DNA from 3 places in the Mesorhizobium sp. M0802 genome. Region 2 is predicted to be linked to each of the others. Evidence: predicted binding sites of a transcription regulator. Region 2 holds the regulator's gene; each other region holds the start of a gene.
What was found. The regulator LexA, encoded in region 2, represses DNA repair genes until DNA is damaged. The targets are predictions, from matches to a motif close to TGTTCNNNNTGTGTTCNG.

Region 1 (4,178 bases), on a different contig from region 2:
TGTCAGTTCGGCGCGATGTTCTTTCCCGACCGAGCCGCCGGCTATCGCGAAGCAAAGCGGGTCCTGAAGACCGGCGGCCATTTCCTGTTCAACGTGTGGGATCGCATCGAAGAGAATGTATTCGCCAATGATGTGACGAATGCTCTTGCGGAGATTTTTCCCAACGATCCGCCCCGCTTTCTCGCCCGCACGCCGCACGGCTACAATGACATTGCATTGATCCGCGGCGAGTTGGAAGCCGCAGGTTTCTCCCGTGTGGTGATCGACACGAGGGCCGAACAAAGCCGTGCCTCCTCGCCGCGCCTTCCGGCGGTTGCCTATTGCCAGGGAACTCCGCTTCGCAACGAAATCGAGGCTAGAGGAAAACTGGAAGCCGCAACCGATCACGCCGCGTCCGTGATTGCAGCCAGACACGGCAGCGGCGAGGTTGCGGCCAAGATCCAGGCGCACGTGATCGTGGCTACGGTCTAATGCATGGCGCCCAGAAGTGTGCCGCGGTTCTGGGACAACGACATGCATTAAAACAAAGACTTTTAAAGCGCGTCGTATGAATCCGTTCAGCGCGACGCGCTTTAATCGTCGCCTTCGACGACACGCAGCCTGAGCTGCCCCGTCTTGGAATCCGCCACCCGCACCCCGGCTTCGGCCTTGGCGGGTCCGCCACCGCGCACTTCGGCTTCGCTTTCGCCAAACTCCAGCGCTTCGATCTTTTGGCCGCGCTTGGTCACCTTCGACGTCGACACCAGTATCTCGTCGATATCCTTGGCCGACTGGCCAAAATGCGTCTGCAACCGGCGCACGCGTTCGTCGACGCGCGCGACGTCTTCCATCAGCCGGATCACCTCGCCCTGGATCAGATGCGCCTGTTCGCGCATGCGGGCGTCCTTGAGGATGGCCTGGATGACCTGGATCGACAGCATCAAAAGCGACGGCGAGACGATGATGACACGCGCCCGGTGCGCCTTCTGGACCACGGCGTCAAAATTCTCGTGGATTTCGGCGAACACCGATTCCGACGGCACGAACATGAAGGCGGTGTCCTGCGTCTCGCCCTGGATCAGGTATTTTTCCGAGATATCGCGGACGTGAATTTCGATGTCGCGGCGGAAAGCCTGGGCCGCGATCTTCTGTTGTTCGGCGCCATCGGCGGCGCGGATGGCGTTCCAGGCTTCCAGCGGAAACTTGGCGTCGATGGCAAGCTGCGGCGCACCGTTCGGCATCCTGACCAGGCAGTCGGGACGGCTGCCGTTTGACAGCGTTGCCTGGAACTCGTAGGCGCCCATCGGAAGGCCGTCGGCGACGATCGCCTCCATGCGCGACTGGCCGAAGGCGCCGCGCGTCTGCTTGTTGGACAGGATCGCCTGCAATTGCACGACCTGGCCGGCCAGCGACTGAATGTTGCCTTGCGCGGTGTCGATGACCGCCAGCCGTTCCTGCAGTTTGGCGAGGCTCTCATGCGTCGATTTGGTCTGTTCGGTCATGGTTTGACCGAGCCTGCCGGTCATGGCGTCGAGGCGCTGGCCGATCGACTGGTTGAGTTCGGCCTGCCTTGCGCCGAACACGTCGGCGATGGCGCCCATGCGGCCCTGCATCTCGGCCTGGCTTTGCAAAATGCCGGCCATCCGCGCCTCGGCGTCGCGGGCGTGGTCGGCAGCTTCCGCCGCGGCGATGGTGCGCGCCTTGGCCGATCGCCACAGCGCCACGACAAGCGCCAGGAACAGGCCGAGAAACACCAGCGCGCCGATGGCCAGTGCATGGCCGAGCGTGATCGTCGTAGCGCCAAGCCGGGCAACGGGTTCGGAAAGGATGGTGCTCAGGTCGTTCATCCCGCCAGCATAGCCGATTCGCAGACCTGGCACAGATCAAAACGTGAACGAGACCGATTCGCACCGGTTGACGCTTCTCCTGCGACGTTTTAGGTGAGGCGCCATGTCGATCAAGCCGCTCATCATCCTTCCCGATCCTATCCTGCGCCAGGTTTCCAAACCGGTCGAACGCGTCGACGCGCCTTTGCGCAAACTGGCTGACGACATGCTGGCGACGATGTATGATGCGCCGGGCATCGGCTTGGCCGCAATCCAGATCGGCGAGCCGCTGCGCATGCTGGTCATCGACCTCGCCAAGGAAGACGAGCCGCCGGCGCCGCATGTCTTCATCAATCCCGAAATCCTCGAAAGCGCCGACGCTCGCTCGGTCTACGAGGAAGGCTGCCTGTCGATCCCGGACTATTACGCCGAGGTCGAGCGTCCCGCCTCGGTGCGCGTGAAATATCTCGACCGCGACGGCAAGCTGCAGGAGATCGAGGCCGAAGGCCTGATGGCGACCTGCCTGCAGCACGAGATCGACCATCTCAACGGTGTGCTGTTCATCGACCACATCTCGAAGCTGAAGCGCGACATGGTGGTCAAGAAGTTCAAGAAGCTCGCCAAGGACAAGGCGCCGGGCAAGCTGGTGGGATAGGGAAGATGCCGCTTCGCGTCATCTTCATGGGCACGCCAGAGTTTTCGGTGCCGGTGCTGCGCGCGATTGCCGAGGCCGAGCACGAGATAGCAGCCGTCTACACCCAGCCGCCGCGCGCCGCCGGCCGCCGCGGTCTGGAGCTCACACCGTCGCCGGTGCAGCGCGAGGCTGAGCGGCTGGGCATCGAAGTGCGCACGCCGCTGTCGCTGAAGGGCGAGGGCGAGCAAGCTGCTTTCCATGCGTTGCGTGCCGATGTCGCAGTCGTCGTCGCGTATGGTTTGCTGTTGCCGAAGGCTATTCTGGAGGCTCCGCGCCTCGGCTGCCTCAATGGCCACGCCTCGCTTTTGCCGCGTTGGCGTGGTGCAGCTCCCATCCAGCGAGCCATTATGGCCGGCGACGTCGAAACCGGCATGATGGTGATGCGCATGGAAGAGGGCCTGGACACCGGTCCGGTGGCACTGGTTGAAAAATGCGCCATAGAGCCCGACATGACGGCCGGCGATCTGCACGACCGCTTGATGAATATTGCTGCCACGCTGATGGTGGAAGCGCTGTCCCGATTGGAGACAAATACCCTGGCATCGACTTTGCAGGCGGCTGACGGGGTGACCTACGCCAGGAAAATCGATAAGTCGGAGACACGTCTGGACTGGACGCGCCCGGCTGCGGAGGTCCACAATCACATTCGCGGCCTGTCGCCATTTCCCGGCGCCTGGTGCGAGGCCGACATCGGCGGCCGCACGGAACGGCTGAAACTGCTTCGCTCGACGCTTTTGGAAGGCACGCTTTCTGAAAGCATGGGCGAGTCGGGAGGAATTCTCGATGACCGGCTGACGGTCGCCTGCGGGTCGGGCGCGGTCAGGCTGGTCGAAGTTCAACGGGCGGGCGGAAAGCCCGCTGCCGCGCAGGAGTTTCTGCGCGGGGCCAAGATCGAAAAAGGAATGAAGTTCTCATGAGCATGATGTCGATACGCGGCGCGACGCCGCGGGACCGCGAGGCCATACGCCTGGTCGAGGAACACGCATTCGGCCAGCAGGCGGAGGCCGGGCTGGTCGACGCTCTGGTCACCGGCGGCGACGCCGTTGTCGAACTGGTGGCGGAAGAAGACGGCCAGGTGGTCGGCCACATCCTGTTTTCCAGGCTGTTCGTCCAGAACGGCGGCAAGCAGTTTGCAGCCGTGGCGCTGGCGCCGTTGGCGGTGGAACCTTCGTTCCACGGCTCGGGCATTGGCGGTGCGCTGATCCGCGAGGCGCATATCCGCCTCAGGGATGGCGGCGAGACGCTCGCCGTTGTGTTGGGCGATCCGGCCTATTACGGCCGCTTCGGCTACAGCCATGCGCGCGCCGAAAAGTTCGAGAGCGAATATCAGGGCGAAGCGCTGCAGGCGCTGGCCTGGGGTGACGCACCCGAAAAAGGCAAACTGGTCTACGCCCAGGCCTTTACCGCACTCGCCGCCTGAACGAAGGGTGTATGCCGCGTTTTCGTCTCGATATCGAATATGACGGCAGCCTCTTCGCCGGCTGGCAACACCAGGCGGATCAGCCTTCGGTGCAGCAGGCGATAGAGCAGGCGATCGAGAAATTTTGCGGTGAGGCGGTGCGGATACGCGCCGCCGGCCGCACCGACGCCGGCGTGCATGCGACCGCCCAGGTGGCGCATGTCGACCTCGCCAAGGCATGGCCAAACGACAAGGTGCGCGACGCCGTCAACGCGCACCT
Region 2 (4,178 bases):
CTGCCGTCGCGAGGACTTTCCAGTTCAAGCCCGTAGGCGCCGCATCTGGCTTCGACGAGCTGGATAAACAGGTCGGTCAGCGCGATGCTTTTTCTGCGCACCGCCGCCATATCGACGTCGTTCCAGATATCGAGCGCGCCCTTGAGCGCCCGCATCGACAGCACCGGCTGCGTTCCGCACAGGAAGCGGCGAATGCCGCTGCCGACGGCAAAGCCCTGCTCGAAGGCAAAGGGCCGCGCATGGCCCCACCAGCCGCTGAGCGGCTGGTGGGCATCGTCATGGTGGCGCTCGGCCGCGTAGATGAAGGCTGGCGAGCCCGGGCCGCCATTGAGGTATTTGTAGGTGCAGCCGACGGCGAAATCGGCATTGGCACGGTCAAGTTCGACCGGCAAGGCGCCGGCCGTGTGGCAGAGATCCCAGATGATCAGCGCGCCGGCGTCATGTGCCTTGCGCGTCAGCGCCGCCATGTCGCGCAACTGGCCGGATTTGTAGTTGACGTGGTTGACCAGGATGACGGCAACGCTGTCGTCGATCAGCTCCTCGATTGCGGCCGCGTCGACGCCCTCCAGCCGCAGCCGCGTTCCCGGCCGGGTCGAGGCGACGCCTTCGGCCATGTAGAGGTCGGTCGGGAAACTGTCGCCCTCGGCAACGATGACCGACCGATCCGGCCGCATGCCGAGCGCTGCGTGCAGCAGCTTGTAGATGTTGATCGAGGTTGTGTCGCAGACCACCGTCTGCCCATCAGCCGCGCCGATCAGTCGCCCGAGCTGATCTCCGAGTTCCACCGGCATGTTGAACCAGCCGGCGGTGTTCCAGGCGCGAATGAGGTCGTGCGCCCATTCCTGCGTGGCGGCCTGCTGCAGTTCGCTGAAGACGACCGCTGACGCGGCGCCCAGGGAATTGCCGTCGAGATAAATCACGCCTTGCGGCAAGACAAAGCGTTCGCGCATGGAGCGCAGCGGATCGGCGGCATCCATTGCTTCGATTGTAGCGAGATCGGGTGTCGTGCTCATGATCCGGCGCCCCTCCATGGACAAACGCGCGCGGCGGAGCCTGCCGCCCAAACATGCCGGCGATCTTGAGTGGTCGCCCTTGAACTGTCAAACATTATATATAATTCACCCATTGAAAGGCTTTGATATATAATGATCCGCCGAGCGTTTATGTCTGATGGATCACGATGCTGGATGACGAGCAGACCTCGAAGACGGAAGCGGCCTATCGCCTGCTCAGGCGCGATATTCTTGCGACCCGGCTGGCGCCTGCCGCGCCGTTGAAGCTGAGCACGCTGCGCAACACCTACGGCATCGGCTGGACGCCGTTGCGCGAGGCGCTGTCGCGGCTGGAGGCGGAACGGCTTGTGACCGCCATCAGCAACCGCGGGTTTGCGGTCGCTCCCGTCTCTCGGGCGGAGCTCGAGGATTTGGCGCGTGCGCGGCTGGTGGTCGAACTGCCCCTGCTGGTGGAATCGATCGAGGAGGGCGACCGTGAGTGGGAAGACGCGGTCGTTGCCGCCCACTATCGTCTCTCACGGTGCGGGTCTGTTCTCGACGATCCATCGGATGATGCGGTCGACGCGTGGTACGAAAAACACGATGCCTTCCATGCGGCGCTGCTCAGTGCCGCGACATCCAGCTGGCTGCTGCGCTTCAATGCGACGATTTCCGACCAATTGCATCGCCATCACCGCTTTCTGGGTCTGGCCCCGACGCTGCGCGCCGCCGCCGGCCGCACGGATGGCCACCGGAAGGCCGTGGCGGCCCTGCGCGACGCCGTGGCGATCGAACACCATACCGCCCTGATGGAAGCGGCCCTCGATCGCGACGTCGAACGTGCGAAAACTCTGATGACCGCTCACATCGGCTACACGCTGCAGGTCTATGCCCAGAGTGAACCCGGCGCGGATGCTGCGCAGCCCCGTCCGAAAAGGAAGCGGCGATCGTAGCCGACGACGCAGGGCACTTTGTCTTCGTTTCACCCCGTTGCCGGCCAACGACTACGAGCGCCGCTCGCGGTGCCGAACGTCACGCTGAACAAAACGTCAACACATTCATTAAACTTTAAAAGGTTGCGGAACACAACTGGAACAGATAGTGTTTGTTCTGGGTTTGTTTTTTCTGATTCTGGTTTCAGAACCCCTGGGGGCCGCGATGCTGACGCGCAAACAACATGAGCTTCTGATGTTCATCCATGAACGCCTGAAGGAGAGCGGAATCCCGCCGTCCTTCGATGAGATGAAGGAAGCGCTTGACCTCGCCTCCAAGTCCGGCATCCACCGCCTGATCACGGCGCTTGAGGAGCGCGGTTTCATTCGCCGGCTGCCGAACCGGGCGCGCGCGCTGGAAGTGCTGCGGCTGCCCGACTCGATCGCACCAGGCCTCAATGCGGCGAGGAAGTTTTCGCCGAGCGTCATTCAGGGCAGTCTTGGTCAAACCGGCCAAGGGCAAGGCGGCCAAGGACAAGGCGCGATGGGCCAAGGCGGTATCGGTCGCCAGATCAAGCCGGGCTCGCCGTCGCGTTCGATGTCGGCCGGCAATGACGACGCCGTTTCGGCGGTGTCGATCCCGGTGATGGGACGCATTGCTGCCGGTGTGCCGATCGACGCCATCCAGCATCAGACCCATTCGATCTCGGTGCCGCCCGACATGATCATGGGCGGTGAACACTACGCGCTCGAGGTCAAGGGCGATTCGATGATCGAGGCCGGCATTTTCGATGGCGACACGGTCATCATCCGCAATGCCGACACAGCCAGCCCCGGCGAGATCGTGGTGGCGTTGGTCGACGATGAGGAAGCGACCCTGAAACGCTTCCGCCGCAAGGGCGCCTCGATCGCCCTGGAAGCCGCCAACCCGGCCTACGAGACCCGCATTTTTGGACCGGACAGGGTGAAGGTGCAGGGCAAGCTTGTCGGATTGATCCGGCGCTACTGAGCCGGCTTGGGTTTGTACTTTTCACGCTGGTTGTAAGGCGGCAGGCCGCGCGCTTCGCGGGAGAAGCGGCGTTGCTCGTGCCAGGGGCGATACGGCTTGTCGACGGCGAAGCGGATGGTTGGCGCTGCAGCTGCCGATTGCGGATCGAAGAAGACGGCGGCGCTGCCGTCGCGGGCCAGCTGTTTCTTCGTCACGACCAGCACCAGCGGGTCGCGGCACGGATTGTAAGCGGTGGCGTCATCGATGACGATCAGGCTCGCGAAGGCACAGGCCGGCCGCGCCGTCTTGCGGTCTTTCGCAAGCGCTACAATGGCTCCGGAAGGGTGCCGGGCGATACAGAGATCGCCGGTGCAATAGAAGGGCGAGCCGGGCGGCAGATCGAGCGGATCGAGATCGAACCGCGTATCTGTTGCCTCGAAAATCTCAGGTGGGATAATGGTTTCGGCCCGCAGCGCCCGTTTCCAATTGTCCGTGGTGAATTCGTTGGAGCGTTCGCGGTTGAGGGCGAGTTCGCCGCCACCGATCGGCATGGCCACCAGATGCGCATCCTCGGATATGAGCACGTCGGGCGTAAGCACCTGCGGCACCGTCAACAGGCCGGCCAGCGCGAAAGGCACGGCCGCCAACCTGAGCCAGGTGGTGGCCATGGTGGCGATGACGAGGGCGACCGCCACCAACAGCACCGAGCGAATGGAGATCAGCCCGACGGCGTCGACCGGCGAGCGCTCGGAAATCCAGGCCGATATAGCGATCATCGCCATCAGACCCTTGCCCATCACATAGAGGAACGGCCCGTCGGCGCCGAACGGCATCGCCAGTGCGCTGAGCACGGCAAAGGGCATGACGATCAACGAAACAATCGGCATCACGGCCAGATTGGCGATCAGGCTGAGCGGCGACACACGCTGAAAATGCCAGATGGCGAACAGCAAGGTTGCACTGCCGGCGATGATCGAGGTCATGGCGAGGCCGCCCATGGCCAGCGCGAATTTTCGCGACAGGAAGCCGACGAAGGAGCGCTTTGCCGGCGGCGTTCTCACCTTGTCGGCGCGGTAATCGGCCCAGCCGGCATAGGCGCCGACAAGGGCGGCGGTGGCGGCAAACGACATCTGGAAGCTGGGACCGACCACCTCGTGCGGCGACACCAGGATGACGGCAATGGCGGAGATCGCCAGATTGCGCATGGTGAGTGCGGCGCGATCAAACAGCACGGCGACAAGCATGACCGCCAGCATGATGAAGCTG
Region 3 (4,178 bases), 220 kb from region 2:
CCTTCGCAATCCTCGCCGCCAACCGCGCATTGTTCTCGACCAGCGCGATGTTGGTCTTCAAGCTCCGGCCGCCGGTCAGTTCGAGGATTTTGCCCAACAGGAACGGCGTCACCGCCTTTCCGGTCACATTCTGCACTTCCGCCGCCTTCTGCGCGGCCTCGATATAGCCGGCCATCTCGTCGGCCGGGATTTCATCGTCCTGCGGCACCGGGTTGGCGATCAGCATGCCGCCGACCAGGCCAAGTGCCGCCCTGGTCTTGTAGAAATGCGCGATCTCTTCCGGTCTGTGCAGGGTCAGCGGCGCGCGGAACGGCGAATGCCGCGACCAGAAGGCCGGCATCGTCTCGCAGCCATGGCCAATCACCGGCACGCCGCGCGTCTCCAGCACTTCCAGCGTCTTTTCGATGTCGAGGATCGCCTTGGCGCCGGCCGAGACGACGATGACCGGCGTGCGCGCCAACTCGTCGAGATCGGCCGAGATGTCGAAGCTCTTTTCCGCGCCCTTGTGGACGCCGCCAATGCCGCCGGTGGCGAACACCTTTATCCCGACCATGTCGGCCGCGATCATGGTGGCGGCGACCGTGGTGCCGCCGGTGCGGCCTTGCGCGACTGCAAAGCCGAGATCGGCGCGCGACAGCTTCATGGCATCGCCGGTCATGGCCAGCGACTCGCGCTCGCCGTCGGACAGTCCGATCTTGATGCGGCCGGCGACCACGGCGATCGTCGCCGGCACCGCGCCATTGCCCAGGATGATCTTTTCGACATTGGCGGCCATGGCGCCATTGTCGGGGTAAGGCATGCCATGGGTGATGATGGTGCTCTCCAGCGCCACGACCGGGCGGCCAGCGGCGAGCGCCTCGGCCACGGGCGCGTGGAGGTCGATCAAGGGGCGGGCGCTTTGCGGTGTCATGATGGTCTCCGATCCGGAGATCCGCGCGTCCGCTTGGACGTCGCGCTCCGGCAATGGCAATTGGCCGCCCTCATGCCATTTCCTGCGCGTCGGGCACAAGAGCCAGTGCCTCGGTGAAGGTCGCGGCGGTGAAGGCCGGCACGGCATCCGAACTTTCGATGGCGAGCGTCGCCGCGGCAACGCCTTCGCGGAGGGCCTGGCGCAATGCCAGGCCGCGCAGCAGGGCAGCGATGGTGGCGCCGGCCAGCGCGTCGCCGGCGCCGGTGACGTCGGCGACTTTTCTCGGCGCCGGCGGCAGGATAGAGAAGGCGCCGGCTTCGTCGAATCCCAGCACCGGGCCGTCGCCCGCCGTCACCACGCCACTGGTGAGGCCGCTGCAGCGCAGTCCGTCGACGGTCTCGCGCTCGGTGGCATTGGCATCGACGCCGGCCAGCACCATGGCCTCGCGCCGGTTCATGAAGACCTGCGCGAGTTCCTTCAGCACCGGTATCAGCCGCACCACCTTGGCCGGCGAAATGGCGATGGCGAACACCGGCTTGCCGGCGGCGAGCCCCACCAGCCGCTCCAGCGCCGTTGATGGCAGATTGGCGTCGCAGAGCACCGCATCGGCCTCGGCGACCACCTCGCGCACCTTGGAGCGGCGGATCTGCTTGGGGAACGCCAAATCGTAGAGCGCCATGTCGGCAAAGCCGGTGATCAGCTCGCCGTCGCGATCGATCAGCGCCGTGTAGCTCGGCGTCGTGCGGTCGAGGAAAACCGCCGACAGGTCGGCAATGCCGGAGTCGGCGATGGCGCGCGCAACCGTCTCGGCCGAGGCATCGCCGCCGCGCACCGACAAAAGCGAGGCCGAGACGCCGCGCCGCACCAGGCTGCGCAGCGCGTTGAATACGCCGCCGCCGACATCCTCGCGCATCGTGCCGGGGTTGGACGCCGCGGGCACGTACGTACCCGACACCTGGCCGCGGCGATCGATATGGGCGCCGCCCACCGCCAGTATCTTTGCTGATTTCACCATGCCGGCGATATGACCTTTGTTATTCGAGCCGCACAAGCGCTACGCTGTGCGGCGGAGCTTCGCAGGCGAGCCGGCGATTCGGCCGATCGAAACAGCCGGAGCGTCTGGCCCAATGGTGGATACATCCGGAAACGAAGGCGTGAGACAAAAAAAGAACAAATCCGGATAAAGATTGCTTTTCAGATATTTGACCCCTCTTGCCAAACGAGAACAAAAGTAGTACAAAATGGGCAGGGATTACGGATTGTCCGGCCTTCATTGACGACCAACGGGTGATGTATCATGGCTCAGAATTCTTTGCGGCTTGTAGAGGACAAAGCGGTGGACAAATCAAAGGCTCTGGACGCGGCGCTGTCGCAAATCGAGCGCGCCTTCGGCAAGGGCTCGATCATGCGGCTTGGCGCCAACGAGCAGGTCGTCGAGATCGAAACCGTGCCGACCGGATCGCTGGGCCTCGACATCGCGCTTGGCGTCGGCGGCCTGCCGCGCGGCCGCATCGTCGAGATCTACGGGCCGGAAAGCTCGGGCAAGACGACACTGGCGCTGCACACAGTTGCCGAAGCCCAGAAGAAAGGCGGTATCTGCGCCTTCGTCGATGCCGAGCACGCACTCGATCCGGTCTATGCCCGCAAGCTCGGCGTCGATCTGGAAAACCTCTTGATCTCGCAGCCGGACACCGGCGAGCAGGCGCTGGAAATATGCGACACGCTGGTGCGTTCAGGCGCCATCGACGTGCTGGTCGTCGATTCGGTGGCGGCGCTGACGCCACGCGCCGAAATCGAAGGCGAGATGGGCGATTCTCTGCCCGGTCTTCAGGCGCGTCTGATGAGCCAGGCGCTGCGCAAGCTGACCGCCTCGATCTCGCGCTCCAACACCATGGTCATCTTCATCAACCAGATCCGCATGAAGATCGGCGTCATGTTCGGTTCGCCCGAAACCACGACCGGCGGCAACGCGCTGAAATTCTACGCTTCGGTGCGCCTCGACATCCGCCGCATCGGCTCGGTCAAGGACCGCGACGAGGTCGTCGGCAACCAGACCCGCGTCAAGGTCGTCAAGAACAAGCTGGCGCCGCCCTTCAAGGTGGTCGAGTTCGACATCATGTATGGCGAGGGCGTCTCCAAGACCGGCGAACTGGTCGATCTCGGCGTCAAGGCCGGCGTGGTCGAGAAGTCCGGCGCCTGGTTCTCCTACAATTCGCAGCGTCTCGGCCAAGGTCGCGAAAACGCCAAACTGTTCCTGCGCGACAATCCCGACACGGCGCGTGAGATCGAACTTGCGCTGCGGCAGAATGCCGGGCTGATCGCCGAGAAATTTCTTGAAAATGGCGGCCCCGAGCGCGGCGAAAGCGACGACGGCTTCGAGGAAGAATCCGGCGCCATGTAGGGCACGGCCAGAGTTCGGCCATAAAAATCCAGTCTATTATCCGATGCTTAAGTAACCGAGTTCTTTAGTATTGCGTTTCAAACCGCCGGCCTTCGCGCCGGCGGTTTTCGTTTTTGGGCAGCGTGAAGCCGGCTTGGCAGTTGCCGGGATGGCCCAATTCCGTGTTTCTGGACAGGGTGGGGCGTGCCCGCTAAAAGGCCAAGTCAATCTTCTAAAAAGCAGAGACCAGTGTCCGCCGGCCGTGCCGGCGGTTTTCGCGAAAAGGCAGCAGTCATGAGTGGCGTGAACGAGATCCGGTCGACATTCCTCGACTATTTCCGCAAGGAGGGCCACGAGGTCGAGGCCTCGAGCCCGCTGGTGCCGCGCAACGACCCGACGCTGATGTTCACCAATGCCGGCATGGTGCAGTTCAAGAACGTCTTTACCGGCCTGGAGAAGCGGTCCTATTCGCGCGCCACCACCGCGCAGAAAAGCGTCCGCGCCGGCGGCAAGCACAACGACCTCGACAATGTCGGCTACACCGCGCGCCACCTGACTTTTTTCGAAATGCTCGGCAATTTCTCCTTCGGCGACTATTTCAAGGAGCGCGCCATCGAACTGGCCTGGAACCTGATTACCAAGGAGTTCGGGCTGAACAAGGACAAGCTGCTGGTCACCGTCTATCACACCGATGACGAGGCGGCCGGCTTCTGGAAGAAGATCGCCGGTTTCTCCGACGACCGCATCATCCGCATCCCGACCTCCGACAATTTCTGGGCGATGGGCGACACCGGACCGTGCGGGCCGTGCTCGGAAATCTTCATCGACCGTGGCGAGCACATCTGGGGCGGCCCTCCCGGCAGCCCGGAGGAGGACGGCGACCGCTTC

Region 1: a site for LexA is predicted at 1,859-1,876, ahead of NKI10_RS22720 (DNA recombination protein RmuC). Genes of this name have one in related genera too.
Region 3: a site for LexA is predicted at 2,132-2,149, ahead of recA (recombinase RecA). Genes of this name have one in related genera too.

Annotation. Positions count from the first base shown of each region.
Region 1 is NZ_JAMYOY010000017.1:119,947-124,124, forward strand. Features, by position in the region: gene NKI10_RS22715 (class I SAM-dependent methyltransferase) at 1-471, shown strand, start outside; gene NKI10_RS22720 (DNA recombination protein RmuC) at 573-1,826, opposite strand; gene def (peptide deformylase) at 1,930-2,460, shown strand; gene fmt (methionyl-tRNA formyltransferase) at 2,466-3,416, shown strand; gene NKI10_RS22735 (GNAT family N-acetyltransferase) at 3,413-3,919, shown strand; gene truA (tRNA pseudouridine(38-40) synthase TruA) at 3,931-4,178, shown strand, end outside.
Region 2 is NZ_JAMYOY010000005.1:252,680-256,857, reverse strand. Features, by position in the region: gene kynU (kynureninase) at 1-1,013, opposite strand, end outside; gene NKI10_RS11020 (GntR family transcriptional regulator) at 1,181-1,945, shown strand; gene lexA (transcriptional repressor LexA) at 2,151-2,933, shown strand; gene NKI10_RS11010 (ComEC/Rec2 family competence protein) at 2,927-4,178, opposite strand, start outside.
Region 3 is NZ_JAMYOY010000005.1:29,955-34,132, forward strand. Features, by position in the region: gene NKI10_RS09855 (pseudouridine-5'-phosphate glycosidase) at 1-910, opposite strand, end outside; gene NKI10_RS09860 (carbohydrate kinase family protein) at 981-1,925, opposite strand; gene recA (recombinase RecA) at 2,208-3,311, shown strand; gene alaS (alanine--tRNA ligase) at 3,585-4,178, shown strand, end outside.